Regions from separate parts of the Arthrobacter sp. zg-Y40 genome, predicted to be linked through region 2. Evidence: riboswitches for the same ligand, from Rfam matches in the RefSeq annotation. Region 2 holds a riboswitch; the other holds the start of a gene.
The links. A riboswitch is a leader RNA that binds a small molecule or an ion and turns the genes downstream of it on or off. The one in region 2 is predicted to bind cyclic di-AMP.
Positions count from the first base shown of each region.

Region 1: linked by a shared signal. The riboswitch ahead of LJ754_RS09545 (LysM peptidoglycan-binding domain-containing protein) and the one ahead of LJ754_RS11570 (M23 family metallopeptidase) in region 2 are both predicted to bind cyclic di-AMP.

Region 1 is NZ_JAJFZS010000008.1:457,974-465,785, reverse strand. It holds gene LJ754_RS09550 (response regulator) at 1-340, shown strand, start outside; gene LJ754_RS09545 (LysM peptidoglycan-binding domain-containing protein) at 493-1,410, opposite strand; cyclic di-AMP (ydaO/yuaA leader) riboswitch at 1,415-1,564, opposite strand; gene LJ754_RS09540 (MFS transporter) at 2,000-3,220, shown strand; gene ligD (non-homologous end-joining DNA ligase) at 3,267-4,289, shown strand; gene LJ754_RS09530 (sulfurtransferase TusA family protein) at 4,332-4,559, opposite strand; gene LJ754_RS09525 (YeeE/YedE family protein) at 4,593-5,645, opposite strand; partial or broken gene LJ754_RS09520 (glycosyltransferase family 2 protein) at 5,838-6,383, shown strand; gene LJ754_RS09515 (alpha/beta fold hydrolase) at 6,591-7,523, opposite strand; gene LJ754_RS09510 (lysophospholipid acyltransferase family protein) at 7,693-7,812, shown strand, end outside.
Region 2 is NZ_JAJFZS010000011.1:12,942-20,753, forward strand. It holds gene LJ754_RS11545 (cold-shock protein) at 1-344, shown strand, start outside; gene LJ754_RS11550 (DUF3027 domain-containing protein) at 366-953, shown strand; gene LJ754_RS11555 (MFS transporter) at 1,007-2,287, shown strand; gene serC (phosphoserine transaminase) at 2,336-3,463, opposite strand; gene LJ754_RS11565 (metal-dependent transcriptional regulator) at 3,678-4,376, shown strand; cyclic di-AMP (ydaO/yuaA leader) riboswitch at 4,467-4,661, shown strand; gene LJ754_RS11570 (M23 family metallopeptidase) at 4,665-5,429, shown strand; cyclic di-AMP (ydaO/yuaA leader) riboswitch at 5,555-5,713, shown strand; gene LJ754_RS16845 (NlpC/P60 family protein) at 5,717-6,526, shown strand; gene LJ754_RS11580 (NlpC/P60 family protein) at 6,549-7,340, shown strand; gene LJ754_RS11585 (HNH endonuclease) at 7,587-7,812, shown strand, end outside.

The DNA.
Region 1 (7,812 bases), on a different contig from region 2:
TGCCCTTTCCCGCCGGGTGCCGGCCGCCGCCGGTCCCAGCGAGATCACGTTCGGCGCGGTCCGCGTGGACCTGGCCGCCCGGCGGATCGCCCGCCTCAAGGACGGCGCCGACGTCCGGCTGACGCCTACCGAGTGGCGCTTCCTCTCCGAACTGCTGGCCCATCCCGGGATGCTGGTGACCCAGCAGACCCTGCTGCACAACGTGTGGGGTCCCGGAACAACGGACTCCGGCTACCTGCGCCTGTACATCGGCCAGCTGCGGCGGAAGCTGGAGGCCGATCCGGCCAGTCCCGCCCACCTGCTGACCGAACACGGCATGGGATACCGGTTTGTGCCCTGACGGCCCGCTCCGGTCCGCGGGATTCCACAAGGGCCGGGGCAGATAACGTCAAGGACACTTAACAACAGAGCGTCCGTTCCCGGGAAGGGAACGGACGCTTTGTTTGGTCAGCGGACTAACGCCTGCCGGCCGTGCGATAGGGCGGTGGAGCCTTATGCGCGGTAGAACACGGGGCCGGAGCCGACGTTGACGGACTGGACTACGGTCTGGTTGCCGTTCCAGCCGCTGTGGATGGCTTCGCCGTTGCCTACGTAGATGGCAATGTGGGCCAGGCCCATGCCGCCGTCGGCGTAGTAGACCATGTCGCCGGGCTCCGGGGTGGAGACCTGGGTGCCGTATGCCGCCAGCTGGGCGGGAGCAAGGTCGCCTACGGAGTGGCCGGCGGCGCGGAGCGCAACCTCAACCAGCACGGTGCAGTCCTGGGCTGCGCCCAGCTGCGAGTAGGCCGAGGCCAGCATGATGGCGTTGGTGCCGCCCACCGGTGCAGCGGCCGGAGACGGAGTCACGGAGGTGGCCTGCGTGCTGATCACGCCGGTGTTGGCGGCAGCGGCCTGGACCGGAGCGGCGTAAGCCTCGGTGGAGTAGGACGCGGCAGCGTAGCTGAGCTCGGGGGCAGCAGCAGCGCCGTCACCGGACAAGGTCACAACGTCACCGGGGTAGATGACGGAGGCCATGGACAGGCCGTTGAGGGAGAGGATGTTCTCCAGGCTCGTACCGTAGGTGCTGGCGATGGCACCGAGGGTGTCACCGGCAACTACGGTGTGGGTGGAAGCGGCCGCCGGAGCGGCCACGGGAGCAGCCTCAACTACGGGGGCGGCAACCGGAGCAGCCGGAGCTGCCGGAGCAACCGGTGCGGCCGGTGCCGTGGTCTGGGTGGGTGTGTAGTTGTCGTTGGCCACAACGCCGGCGGAGGCCGGTGCGGCCATACCGAGCATCAGGCCCGAACCTGCGGCGACAACGGCTGCGGTGCTGCCGATGGTCCGTCCGCGGGTAGCGGTGGCCAGTGAGATGGTGGACCAAACGCCGGTGGTCTCGGCGCGGTGGCGTCCCTGGGACTTGTTGAAAGACATGTAGATAACCTCTCCCGATACCTGCGAGGTGAGCTGTCGGATGCGGATGGGAGTCACCCGGCCGACCGGACTGAATCCGGTTTGGCTTAACCCCAAGGATTCAAGGAACCCGTAATTGGTTCCCCCGCCTCTGCCGTGGTGGTGCGTTCTGTGGACCCCGGACCAGCGGCAGAGCTAGGTAACAAGCCCGGGGGAGCCGCATCAGAAAGCGGCATGCGTTCAACCATACGAGACGGTTACGGTTGGATAACCATTTAGTGATCAGCTTCTCTGGAGGGTGTGAGTGGCGCCGCTGTGTGCTAGGCGCAGGAAATTACTTTGCTCCTGTTTAGTCACTCTGGCACCGGAAATTCCGGGCCGTTCAGTCTCGGTCCGGCTGCTGCGGGGCCGCATCCGGGTGGCGGTGGGCCCGGGAAGTGATACATGTGTGGTTCCTGATGCCCCTGATGGCTTTTCCACTACCCCGCAGTCCTGTGGCCTTCGTCGCTTTTTCCTTCCGCAGCAGCCCGGGCGCCCGTGTCCGCGCGTAAGATCGTTAGGTCGCCTTCCAATCGGTGGCGGCGCGTATCGGAGAAAACAGGAGAACGCAGTGGCTGGCAGCGGTCAGAAATTATGGACCAAGGGATTTGTGCTGGCGATCATCACCAATCTGTTCCTCTCAATGGTGTTCTACCTGCTGATGACCAGCATGGCCCTGTATGCCGTTGAGGAATTCGCGGCCTCGGACAGCGCCGGCGGCTTCGCATCCGGTTCCTTTGTTATCGGCGCCCTGCTGGCCCGGGTTTTCGCGGGCAAGTTCCTCGACTTTGTCGGACGGCGCCGGCTGCTGATTGTCAGCCTGGCCGTCTTCGTTGTGGCCGCACTCCTGTACATCCCGGCGGACAGCCTGGCCCTGCTGCTTACCGTGCGGATCATCCACGGTGCAGCGTTCGGCGCGGCCAGCACGAGCCTTTCAGCGTCCGTGATGGGGCTAATCCCGATCAACCGGCGCGGGGAAGGCACCGGCTACTTCGGCATTTCGACCACACTGGCCACCGCCGTCGGGCCGTTCCTCGCCGTCATGCTGGTGGATTCGGTGAGTTACCGCGCCCTCTTCCTGGTCACCACCGCCTGCGCCGCGGTCGCACTTGTCCTGTCCCTGGTGCTGCGCCTGCCCGAGCGCACGCCCACGCTGGAGGAACAGAAGAACAAGTGGCGGATGCACCTGACGGACATCATTGATCCCGGAGCCTTGTCCATTGCCTCCGTAATGTTCATAGCCGGCGCCGCCTACGCGGGAGTCCTGTCCTTCCTGAACTCCTACGCCCAGTCCGAGGGCCTGGTCCTCGGTGCCAGCCTCTTCTTTGTGGTCTATGCCGCGGTGGTGCTGGTGTCCCGGCTCTTTGTGGGACGCATCCAGGACCGCCACGGCGACAATGCCGTGATTTACCCGACTCTGGTGTCCTTCGCCGCCGGCCTGGCCCTGCTGGCCTACGCACCCAACAACGCCGTGCTGGCAGTGGCCGGGATCTTCCTGGGCTTCGGATTCGGCGCCCTGATGCCGTGCGCCCAGGCGATCGCCGTCAGCATGGCACCGGCGCACCGGATCGGTCTGGCCACCTCCACGTTCTTCATCCTCATGGACGCAGGCATTGGCGTGGGGCCGCTGCTGCTGGGCATGCTCCTGCCGGTTACCGGGTACCACGGAATGTACTGGGTGCTGGCCGCCGTCGTGCTGGCATCCACCGTGCTGTACCACTTTGTGCACGGCCGCAAGAATGTCCGCCCCGGCACACCGGTGGATCCCAAGCTGGGCGTTCCTGCCGCCTGACACGGTAACCTCGTGGATCACAGGTCCTTAGAGGGGAAGCAGGCCCATGGCACGTGAGGAAACCACCCTGACCGTTCCCGGTCCGGAAGGGGAGCGGCAGGTCCGCATCTCCAGTCCGGGGCGGGTGCTCTGGCCCAAGCCGGGTATCACCAAACTCGACCTGGCCCGTTACGTAGCCGAGGTGGGCGAGGCCTTCATCCGCGCCAACGGCGACCGGCCGGTGTCGCTGGAACGCTTTCCGGAAGGCATCGGCGGCGAAGTCTTCTTCTCCAAGAACCCGCCGCGCGGCATGCCGGACTGGATGCGAGGGGTCACCGTGAAGTACCCCAGCGCCCGGTCCCATCCGCAGGTGGTGCTGGACGAGCCGGCCGCCGCCGTCTGGGCCGTGCAGATGAACACCGTGGTGTTCCATCCGTGGCCGTCCCGGGCGGAAGACACGGACAACCCGGACCAGCTGCGCATAGACCTGGACCCGCAGCCGGGAACCGATTTCAACGACACCGTCCGCCCGGCCCAAGAGCTGCGCACCATCCTGGCCGAGGCCGGCCTGGAGGCATTCATCAAGACCTCGGGCAACCGCGGCATCCACCTCTTCGCCCCGATCCGGCCCGAGCATGAGTTCCTGGAGGTGCGGCACGCGGTGATCGCCGCGGCCCGGGAGGTGGAGCGCCGGATGCCGGAGCAGGTGACGACGGCGTGGTGGAAGGAGGAGCGCGGAGAGCGCGTTTTCGTGGACTTCAACCAGGCCAACCGGGACCGCACCATGGCAGGTGCCTACAGTCCGCGGGCCTTGCCGGATGCACCGGTTTCCTGCCCGATTACCTGGGACGAACTGGAGCACGTGCATCCGGCGGACTTCACCATCGCCACCATTCCGGAACGGCTGCGCACGGTACGGGACCCGTGGGCGGACATGTACCGGAACCCTGGATCCATCGACGTCCTGCTCCAATGGTGGGAACGGGATGTGTCCAACGGGCTGGGCGAGCTGCCGTTCCCGCCGGACTATCCCAAAATGCCCGGTGAGCCGCCCCGGGTGCAGCCCAGCCGGGCACGCCGGAAGGATTAGCTGCAGTACGGGGACTAAAACCGGCAGACGGTCCTGATACCGCTAGGCCTTCTGCACCGTAATGGACCATTCTGCCGGCCCGGTCTTGGCGAAGTCCGTAACCGGGTAGCCGCTTTCCGCCGCCCAGCGGGGGATGGCATCCGTAGCCTGCGTGCAGTCGAAGTTGATCACGAGTTCGTCTCCGGTGTTCAGCGTCTTCATAGCCTCTTTTGCTTCCACGAGCGGGAAGGGGCAGACGGATCCGTTGGTTTCCAGGGTGACCTGAGCCATTGTGGTGTTCCTTTTCTTCTTGCGGGGGTGGGGTTAGACGCCGGCGGGCACGCGGGCCGGAGCAGGCGCCGAGCGGCGGTTGAGGATGGTCAGCTTCGCGGCCAGGCCGGTGCCGAGGATCATAAAGACCAGGGCCGTCCAGCCCTGGAAGCTGAACTGCGCGGTCTGCACCATGGCGTTTCCGATGGTGCACCCGCCGGCCAGCGCGGCACCGATGCCCATCAGGGCACCGCCGCCCAAGCTCTTGAGGACGGTGGCGGCGTCGGGCACGCGGACCCGGAACTCGCCGCTGCCCTTGGCCGCAATGTAGGAGCCAAGCAGGATGCCGATCACCAGGAACACACCCCAGTCCACCAGTTCCGGATCACCGGTGACCAGGTAGCCCACCAGCTTGGAGGACGGCGTCGTGATGCCCAGCCCGTCCTGGCGGCCGGTGGCCCAGCTCAGCGGCCACGCGGCAATGGCGATCAGGCCAATCACTACAGCGGTGGCGAAGGCGTTCCACGGCTTCTCGAACAGCAGGTGCGCCAGTCCGGTTTTCGCCGGAGGCAGCGATGCCAGGCGGATCTTCGGCTTGCGCAGGTGGTGGCGGACCGCCAGGCCGACGCCGGCGACCAGCAGGGCCACAAACAGCCAGGGTGATACTCCCAGCACCGAATAGAAGTTGCTCTGTTCCACGGTCACCGAGCACATGGCCGTGTTGAAGCCGGACAGCGGGCCCGTCTTCATGATGGCCGCGAACAGGGCATAGGCGGCCAGGGCGAACCAGCTGCCCACCAGCCCTTCACCGGCGCGGTAATAGGTGCCGGTTGCGCAGCCCCCGGCCAGCACTATGGCGAAACCGAAGATAAACCCGCCAATAATCGTGGCCAGCCACGGGAATGCGTTGGCGGAGAGGCTGATGACCCCGGCGGCGTCGAGGGCGAAGACGCCGACGCTCTGCACGGCCACCACCACCAGGAAGGCCGTAAGCCAGCGGGTGCTGCGGGTGACCCACACGTCCCGGAACGCACCGGTGACGCAGAAACGCCCCCGTTGCATCACGAAACCGAGGGCAACGCCAACCAGCAGGCCTGAAATAAGCATTGCAACTGCTCCTAGGGGAAGAACCTTTTGGGGCGGGTATCCGCCGCGGTTCAGCAACGCTAGTTCCGCAGGTTTCCCGCAGCCAAGGAATGTGGCCCGGCATTACCGCGGGTTAAGCCCTGTGACGTGCCGGTGGACACTGCGCGTGGCAGAATCGACAAAGCCCCACCCGGACCGGGCCGTCAGGATGAGATGTCGACTATCTCGGTGGTAATTCCCGCCCGCAATGACGCGGCGATGCTCGCCGTCTGCCTGCGGGCACTGGCGCAGCAGACGCGGGTACCGGATGAGATTGTGGTGGTGGACAACGCCAGCACCGACGGCACCGCGGCCGTCTGCCGTGCCGCAGGCGTCCGGCGCGTCTATGAGCCCAACGTCGGAGTGGCTGCGGCAACCTTCCGCGGATTCGATGAGGCAAACGGGGAATGGCTGGCCCGGCTCGACGCCGATTCGGTGCCGCCCCCGTCATGGCTGGCGCAACTGGAGGCGGCCATGCTCGACGCCGGTGAAAACACCGCGGTCACGGGACCCGGCGATTTTTACGGCTCCGGCTCACTGATCCGCTGGGTTGCGCAGAATCTGTATATCGGCGGCTACCGTTGGTCCATGCGCCTGCTCATGGGGCATCCGCCGCTGTTCGGGTCGAACTTCGGCTTCCACCGCAGCATGTGGTCCCGCCTCCGCGGACGGGTGCACCGCGGCGCCCCTCCCGTGCATGACGACCTGGATCTGGGGTACCAGGTGCGGGCGGAGATGGATGTCCGCTGGGACCGGCACCTGCGGGTGGGCGTATCCGCGCGGCCGCTGTACACCTGGGCAGACGTGTACCGCCGGGTGGCCATGGCGTACGTGACCTTCAAAGTGGATTTCCGCGGCGAACCGCCGCTGCGCCGCCTGCGCGAACGCCGCCGGTACCGGCGGGCGGTGCGGCGCCGGCTGCGGAGTTCACGGCGTGCCCGGCGCCGCGGACCGGTACATCCGCAGCAGGTCGCGCGTGAGCTGGTGCGGAGATTCCTCGCACGGGCTGTGCCCGCTGCCGTAGGCGGCGAACGAGGCGCCGATGCTCGCGGCAAATTCGCGGTGCAGCCGCACCGGCCACACGTCATGTTCGCCGACGGCGACGAACTTCGGCAGCGTGGACGCCCCCAGGGCGGCCCGCAGGTCCGGGGCATGGCGCATCAGCCCCACCATGTCCCGGACGGAGTCCCGCCGGGTGACGGTGAACCGGTGGTTGACCAGCTTCATCCGCCCGGCGTCGGCCCGGATGAAGTTGCGCCGCACGCCCCAAACAATCAAGTCGGCGCTGAGGCGGTCGCTGACCAGCGGTGCGAGCCAGCCGATCCGGCTGACGCCCCGGAAACTCTGCCCGCCGCGCGGCGGGCAGCCAAGCAGGGTGATGCTGCGGAACAGGTCCGGCCGCCGCAGCGCCGCAAGCTGGACTACGACGCCGGCGAATGAGTACCCCACTACGTGCGCCGGTCCGTGGACGGCCAGGACGGCAAGCAGGTCCGCGATAAACAGGTCGTAGTCGTACCGGCTGCGCGGCGGGTCCAGGTTTTCGGGGCCGGCGGCGGCCGACTCGTACTGGCCGGCCAGATCAAAGCTGAAGGCGAAGTACCCCGCAGCAGCCAGCCCGGGGAGCATCAGGGAGAAATCTTCTTTCGAGCCCATGGCCCCGGGCACCAGGATCACTGCCGGATCCTCCGGATCACCCATGCTTAGAGCCGCCAGGGAACCGCTGGGGGCGTCGAAGCGGGAGCGGACCGACCCCCGGGGATGCAGCATCCAGTCCACGTTGCCCAGGCGTGCATCCTCCAGCGCGGCGGGATCCAGGGCAGCGGGATCCGAGGCAGGCGTGGCTTTCCCGCGAATGGCCATGGCTCAAAAGATAGCCCTCCGCACGGCTCCCGTCTGCTCCCCGGCGCCGCGGGGGAGCCGCGGGCAACGAAAGGAGGCCGGCGGCAACGGGATCGGCAACGGGGACGGCGTGTCCACGGTAGGATTTTATTGCCTGCCCCGATTTTCCCCCCAAACTCAGGAGCCGACGTTGCCTGCCAAGCGTTCCCCCAACAAGTATGTGTACCGAAGCATCGTGTTTACGGGGCTTGCAGCCCGCGCCATTTTCTCTGTCCCGGTGATCCCGTCCGGGCTGGAGAACCTTCCGATG
Region 2 (7,812 bases):
GTTTTGGTTTTCTGGCCACGGACGATGGACAGGAAGTCTTCCTCCATGCCTCGGCCCTGCCGGCTGGCGTCAGCGAGGTTAAGCCCGGTACGCGCATGGAGTTCGGTGTAGCCGACGGCCGGCGCGGACCGCAGGCCCTCTCCGCCCGTATCCTGGAGGCACCGCCGTCGGTTGCCAAGGCCACGCGCAAGGACGCCGAAGACATGGCCGTTATAACGGAAGACCTGATCAAACTGCTCGATGGCATTTCCAACGGACTGCGCCGCGGCCGCTACCCGGAAAAGAAGCATGCCACCAAGGTGGCCGCTGTGCTGCGTGCCGTTGCCGATGACTTGGATATATAAGGTTCGTGCGCTGAAGTGACAATGACACCCGTAACTCCCTCTCCCGAAACGCCCTCCGACCCGGCGGCCCGTAAACGTGCGCCCCGGCGGTCGGGGAAGCCCGACGCCGTGCTGGCTGCCGCGGTGGCGGAAGCACGTGCAGGCCTGCTCGAAGTTGCGTCCCCGGCTGAAGTTGGGGAGTACGCGGGGGCCGCGGCCGACGGCGAACGGCTGGTGACCCACCGGTTCACCTCGCTGCGCCCCGGTTACCGAGGCTGGCAGTGGTACGCCACTGTTGCCCGGATGCCGCGCAGCAAGAAGGTGACGGTCAGTGAAGTAGGGCTGCTTCCGTCGGAGGATGCGCTGCTGGCTCCGGAGTGGGTGCCCTGGTCGGAGCGGCTGCGTCCGGAAGACATTGCTGCCGAGCAGGAACAGTTGGCCCTCGAACAGGCAGCCCGGGAACATGTTGACGACGAACAGCACGCCCACGCCGAATCCCGGGACAAGGATGGCCAAGCGCGGGACGGCGCTCCCGAAGACGACGCTCCCGAAGACAGCGCGCGCCAAGACGATGCAGCGCAGTCCGGCGCGCAGGATCATCAGGAGACGGACGCGCAGGAGGACGAATAATCCGTGGCGGTTGCGGCAACTGGTTCAACAATCCCTGAGGGGGCGCTGAGCTGATGTTCCGCTCCCTCCGCCTCTTCAACTACCGGATCTGGTTCTTCGGCGCACTGGTTTCCAATGTCGGCACCTGGATGCAGCGGACCGCGCAGGACTGGCTGGTCTACGACATCCTCACCAACCAGGATGCCGCAGCCATGGGAATCGTGATGGCGCTGCAGCTGGGGCCACAGCTTCTCCTGGCCCCGTGGTCCGGGCTGATAGCCGACTCCTACAACCGGCGCAAAGTCCTGCTGATGACGCAGATCAGCATGGGTGCCCTGGGTCTGGCCCTGGGCCTGCTGGTGATTTCCGGCCAGGCGCAGCTGTGGCACGTGTACGCATTTGCGCTGGCCCTGGGCGTGGTGTCGGCGGTGGACGGACCGGCGCGCCAGGCGTTCGTCTCCGAGGTGGTTTCCGAGCGGGATCTGCCCAACGCCGTGGCGCTGAACAGTGCCTCCTTTAACGGGGCGCGGATGATCGGCCCCGCCGTCGCCGGACTCCTGACCGTCGCCGTCGGGCCGGGGCTGGTGTTTGTACTGAACGCCGTGACGTTCGGCGCCATGGTGCTCGCACTGCTGAATATGCGTGCCGGCGAACTGCGCGTGCTCCCCAAGGCGCCCCCGGGGAAGGGCCGCATCCGGGCAGGACTGGCCTATGTGAGGCACCGGCCCGACCTCATCATGGTGATGCTGGCAATCTTCATCGTGGGCACCTTTGGCATGAATTTCGCCATTTACATAGCTGCCATGGCACGTACCGAGTTCGGCCGGGACGCGGGCACGTTCGGCCTCCTCAATTCGGTGATGGCGATCGGTTCCGTCGCGGGCGCCTTGCTTTCCGCGCGGCGGGACAGGCCGCGCCTGCGCTTTGTCTTCGGAGCCGCAGGGGCCTTTGGCTTGTCCTGCATCCTGTCCGCAGCTGCGCCCACCCTGATTTTGTTCGGTCTATGCCTGATCCCGGTGGGCCTGTCCGCACTGACCCTGATGACGAGCGCCAATGCGTATGTTCAAACCACCACCGCCCAGGTCATGCGCGGGCGGGTGATGGCGCTGTATTTCGCCATCTTTATGGGCGGAACACCGCTGGGCGCGCCGGTGGTGGGCTGGGTTTCGGACTCGTTCGGCCCCCGCTGGAGCCTCGGTGTGGCCGCAGCCTCGGGGCTGCTGGCAGCCGCCATCGGTTTCGTATGGGCCTGGCGGACCTACGGGATGCGGTTCCACTATGACCGGAACCTGCCCCGGCGGCTCAGCATGACCACAGATACGCCGGAAAAAGCGCAGGACCCGGACAGCGCGTAGCGTTCGGGCCCTCCGGGCAGTGCATGCCCATGTTGGCAGTAATCAGGCTCAGGAGTTCGCGATCACGTAGTCGATGCACGCCAGGAGGGCGCTGACGTCGTCGGGCTCAATGGCGACAAAGGTGGCAATGCGCAGCTGGTTTCGGCCGAGCTTGCGGTAAGGCTCCACGTCCACGACGCCGTTGGCCCGCAGCGTCTTGGCAATGGCGGCGGCGTCGATGTCCGCTGCGAAATCGATGGTGGCAATAACGTTGGAACGGTCCTCCGGGCGGGCCACGAACGGGGTGGCAACGGCGGACTGTTCGGCCCACGAATAGATCCGTCCGGCAGATTCCGCGGTGCGGCCGGCGGCGAACGCCAGCCCGCCGTTGCCGTTCAGCCAGTCAATCTGGGCGTTGAGGGTCACCAGCGTGGACAACGACGGCGTGTTGTAGGTCTGGTTCAGCCGCGAGTTGTCCACGGCGGTCTGCAGGTTGAGGAAATCCGGGATCCAGCGGTCGCCGGCATTGATCCGCGCGGCGCGTTCCAGCGCAGCGGGGGAGAACATGCCCAGCCACAAGCCGCCGTCTGACGCGAAGTTCTTCTGCGGGGCGAAGTAGTACACATCGGACTGCGCCAGGTCCACGTCCAGGCCGCCGGCAGCCGAGGTCGCGTCGATCAGCACCAGGGCGCCGTCGTCGGAACCTTCCACCCGGCGCACCGGAGCGGCAACGCCGGTGGACGTTTCGTTCTGCGGCCAAGCATAGACATCCACCCCCGCTTCAGCCGCCGGTTCCGGACGGGTGCCCGGTTCAGCCGTGATGATGCTCGACGCCGAGAGGAACGGTGCTTTATTGGTAGCCGCCGCAAACTTGGAGCCGAATTCACCGAAGGACAGGTGCTGGGCCTTCTCCTGAACCAATCCGAAAGCGGCGACGTCCCAGAAAGCAGTGGAGCCGCCCACGCCCAGAACTACCTCGTAGCCCTCCGGAGCGGAGAACAGCTCGGCCAGTCCCTCGCGGATGCTGCCCACGAGGTTCCGCACGGGTGCCTGGCGGTGGGAGGTGCCCAGAAGCCCGGTGCCGGCACGTTCCAGCGCCGCCATCTGTTCCGGACGTACTTTGGACGGCCCGGCACCAAAGCGGCCGTCCTGCGGGAGGAGTTCAGCGGGAATCTTCAGTGCGGCGGTGTCGCCCATTGTGTCGCTCCAAGCGTGTCGAACGGAAAGCGCGTCTGCATTTCCATTCTGCCGCACCGCTTTCTTTCGGACGGTTTATGACCGCCGCCACAGGGATGTGTGGCGGGAAGCCCGCAATTTTCGGGCGGTCCGGCCGGTAGGCTAACGTGTTGGCGTAGACCCGGGCAGCGCGTTTTGCCGCTGTCCTCTTGCCTTCTACTAGGAGCGGCCCGTCATGACGGATCTCATTGACACAACTGAGATGTATCTCAGGACCATCCTGGAGCTGGAAGAAGAGAACATTGTGGCGCTGCGGGCGCGTATTGCCGAGCGGCTGAGGCACTCAGGCCCCACCGTGTCCCAGACCGTTGGCCGGATGGAGCGTGACGGCCTCGTGGTGGTGGCGGGAACCCGCCGGCTCGAACTGACGGAACTGGGCCGCCGGCGCGCTACCGAGGTGATGCGCAAGCACCGGCTCGCGGAGCGGCTGCTCTCGGACGTTATCGGCCTGGACTGGGCCTACGTCCACGACGAGGCCTGCCGGTGGGAACACGTGATGAGTGAGCGCGTGGAGCGCCGGCTGTATGAGCTGCTGGGACATCCCACGGAATCCCCTTACGGCAATCCGATTCCAGGCCTCGAGGGCATCGGCGGAGAGCCGGCACCGGTCTTCCACCAGGGCGTGCATGACCTGGTCTCTGCCGTGGCTGCCGTAGAGACAGGGTCCAAGTTGACCCTCCTGCGGCTGGCCGAACCCATCCAGGTGGAGCCGGAGCTGCTGTCCCAGCTGGATGAAGCCGGGCTGCGCCCCGGTGCGGAAATCACCGCCGAAGTCGTAGGCGGCTACATTTCCGTGCGTGTCCCCGGCATCGAAGGAGCGCTTGAATTGCCGGCAGAAGTGGCCGCACACGTTTTTGTGGCACACGCCGGGTAACGGAATGGTTACTTTTGGGACATTTACCCTATAGTGAATTCCGACGTTGAAACACCATCGTTATCCGGTCTGTCCGCCGAGCCCTGCCAACGGACCGGAGCACCAAACTCGTCAGGCAGGGGCGGAGGACCCAATTTCCGGCAGAAGAACTGCCTTGGGGTGAAGCCTTCCGGAGGCCGGCGGCAAAACGTGCATAGAAGCACGCAGTGCCGGCGGTGAGCCGAGGGCCGAGTTTCTCTACTCGAATCCGACAGCTAACTTCGCAGGCGTTCCAAGAGAGGGAAACACTTGTCGAAGCATGCTGCTTCGGGGCGCCGCCGTGCGGCTGCCCCTGTTGCGCCCGCCCGCCGGCGCAGCTCCCCGCCCTCCGGGCGCAGGCGGGTTGAAACAAAAACCCTGTCCATGGGTGGCGCCGCCCAAAAGGTGGCCATCACCGCCGCCACATCAGGCCTGATCCTCACCGCAGCGCTGCCCACCTCCGCGGCCGCTGACGATCCCGTCCAGCCGCAGCCGGTTTCGGCCGACACACCGGTTTCCGCGGATGCCAACGCGAACATCGGATTTGCCCGCGCCGGGTTGAGCAGCAGCTATGACCCGGACGCCAAGCTGGCTTCCGTCGGCGTGGCAGCAGGGTCCCACACGGTCCCCGCGGCCGCTAAGGGCACGCTGTCCACCCCGCTGGATTCCGCGCTGGTGGAGACATCGGGATTCGGCCACCGCGTCAGCCCCATTACGGGCGAAACCGGGGAAATGCATAACGGCCAGGATTTCGCCGCCACCTGCGGCACCGCAGTAAACGCAGCTGCTTCCGGAAAAGTGGTCTTCGCCGGCTGGCACCCCTACGGCGGCGGCAACCGCGTTGTCATTGACCACGGCAACGGGGTCGAAACCACCTATAACCACCTATCCGCCATTTCCGTGTCGGTAGGCAGCGAAATCAAGCGTGGAAACCTGGTGGGAGCAAGCGGAACAACGGGCTCTTCCACGGGTTGCCACCTGCATTTCGAGGTCATGGTTAACGGTGAAGTAGTGGACCCGCTGAACTGGTTGTAACCGCACGAATATCATTTCGTGACCGGAACGTGACATAGCGCAAATGTTGCTGTACGCTCGTCCTCGTGCCCGATTGGCCAAAGATCGGGCACCTTCGAACAGATCGCCTAGCTCTGCCACTGTTTGAAGTCCGTTCGCAGAATCGCATGGCAGAGGCGGGGGAACCAATTTCGGGTTTCGCAAGAAGCCCTTGGGGTTAAGTTGCAAATGGCTTTAGGCCTGGCAACCGGGTGACTCCCATCCGAATCCGACAGCTCACCTCGTAGGCAATTGGGAGAGGCAAACCTGTGTCATCACACGCTCATGGCCGCCGTCGCGCAGCCACCGTTCAGACCAACCCGATTACTGCACTTTCCAAGGCAGTCAGCAGCAACGCAGGCATGGTAGGCCGTCAGGCCGCCGTCGTTGTGGCAGCATCCGGCCTCGTGCTGGCTGCAGGACTCCCTGCACAGGCAGCGTCCGTCAGCATGGACCGCCAGGCACTCGAATCCACCCCGCTGAATGTTGTAGCCGGGACAGTCAAGGCTAATGCGGACGCGGACGTAAAGCTTGCGGTCATGGAAGCACCCAGCTCCATCTCCGGCGAAGAATACCGCGCACAGGTAGCAGCTGAAGAAGCCGCAGCCGCAGCAGCTGCTGAGGCCCAGGCCCAGCAGGCAGCAGCAACCCAGCAGGCAGCAGCAACCCAGCGTGCCGCTGCTTCCCGTGTTGCCGCACCTGTTGCAAACGGCGCAGTACAGACCGCATCCTCCACTCCCGCAGCACCGGCCGCTGACGCCGTAGCTCCGGGCAATGTGGCCGCCGGCCTCGTGGCCTCGGCTTACAGCCAGATCGGCGTGGCGCAGGATTGCACCGCCATGGTCGAGAAGGCCCTGCGCTCCGTCGGCAAGTCCGTCGGCGACCTGGCTCCCGGCCAGTTCTTCCAGTACGGCACCGTTGTTGGCAGCCCCGCTCCCGGTGACCTGGTCATCAGTGCTACCCACGTCGCCATCTACGTTGGCAACGGACAGGTCATCAGCGGCGGTCTGAACGGTATGAACACCGGTCTGCACAGCCTCTCCGACCTGCACGGCTACAGCTTCGTCCGCGTCTCCTAAGCCCTGGTCTTCGAGAACAATCATGACCTCGACAATTGAGCGCGCCCGCCACCGGGCGCCGGTTGAACGCACCAGCACGCTGAACGCCCTTGCAGGTGCGGTCAGTGCAAACGCAGGAACGGTTGGCCGCCAGGCTGCCGTTATCGCAGCTGCCTCAGGCTTGGTCCTCACCACCGGTGTGGCCGCCAATGCTTCCGGCACGGAGCCCCTGCGGGATGTCCAGACGAGCACCCTGGATCTCACGGCAGCAAAGCTCGACAAAGTGTCTGCAGAAGCTGTGCTTCACTTTGAGTTCGAAGGCATTGCGGGCACCACTCCCGCGCCGGCTCCGGCAGCCCCTGTGGTGGAAGAGGCGCAGACCGCTCTCCAGGTTCAGGAAATGCCGGCCGCAGGTGCTGCGCAGGTTGCCCGCCCGGCATCCAACGCAGCTCCGGCGGCAAGGGTCAACACCGCCGCCGCCCCGGCACCGCAGGGCAGCCCCTCAGGGCTGGCCGCCACCATTGCTGCAGCAGCCTACGCCCAGCTGGGCGTCAACCAGGACTGCACCATGCTGGTGACCAATGCCCTGGCGGCTGCGGGGATCAACTTCCACGGATGGCCTGCCGGCTACCTGTCCCTTGGACGGACGGTCAGCGCAGCCGAGGCCATGCCCGGTGACTTGATCTACTACGCCGACGGCGGCATGGGCCTGGCCCACATTGCCGTATACGTAGGCGGTGGCCAAGCCGTGCACGGCGGCTTCAACGGCAACAGCACCGTTGTGGCACCGGCAGAACTCGGCTCGGGCGGCGTCTACATCCGCGTAGGCGGATAACGGCTTTTCTCTCCGGCCAAAAGCTCCTCCTTCGGGGGGAGCTTTTGCCGTTAACCGTCCGGGTCCGTCCCCGGGGACGGACCCGGACGGCGGAAGATGGCGCCAGCGCCCAGGGCAAGGTTTCGGCCCCGGAAATGGCCAAGACTGCATTCCCGTCATACTCTTGCATAGACAATCCGATGTGCCGTAAGTGTGCCGGTGTCTAGTATTCACTGGCTCATGGACGGCCGACGAAGAGGTATGTGCATGCGCACTCTCGTTCTGAATGCTGGATATGAACCGCTGGCCGTGATCACCTTCCGCCGCGCGCTGGTGCTGGTCCTGAGCGGGAAAGCGAGTGTGGTGGCGGAGAGCGGCGAGCCGGTAGTCGGGCCCTCTGAAATCCTCCCCAGACCCTCGGTTATCCTGCTCCACCGGTACGTCCGGGTCCCGTACCGGGAGGGCACCGTTGCCACCCGTCGGGGCGTGCTGC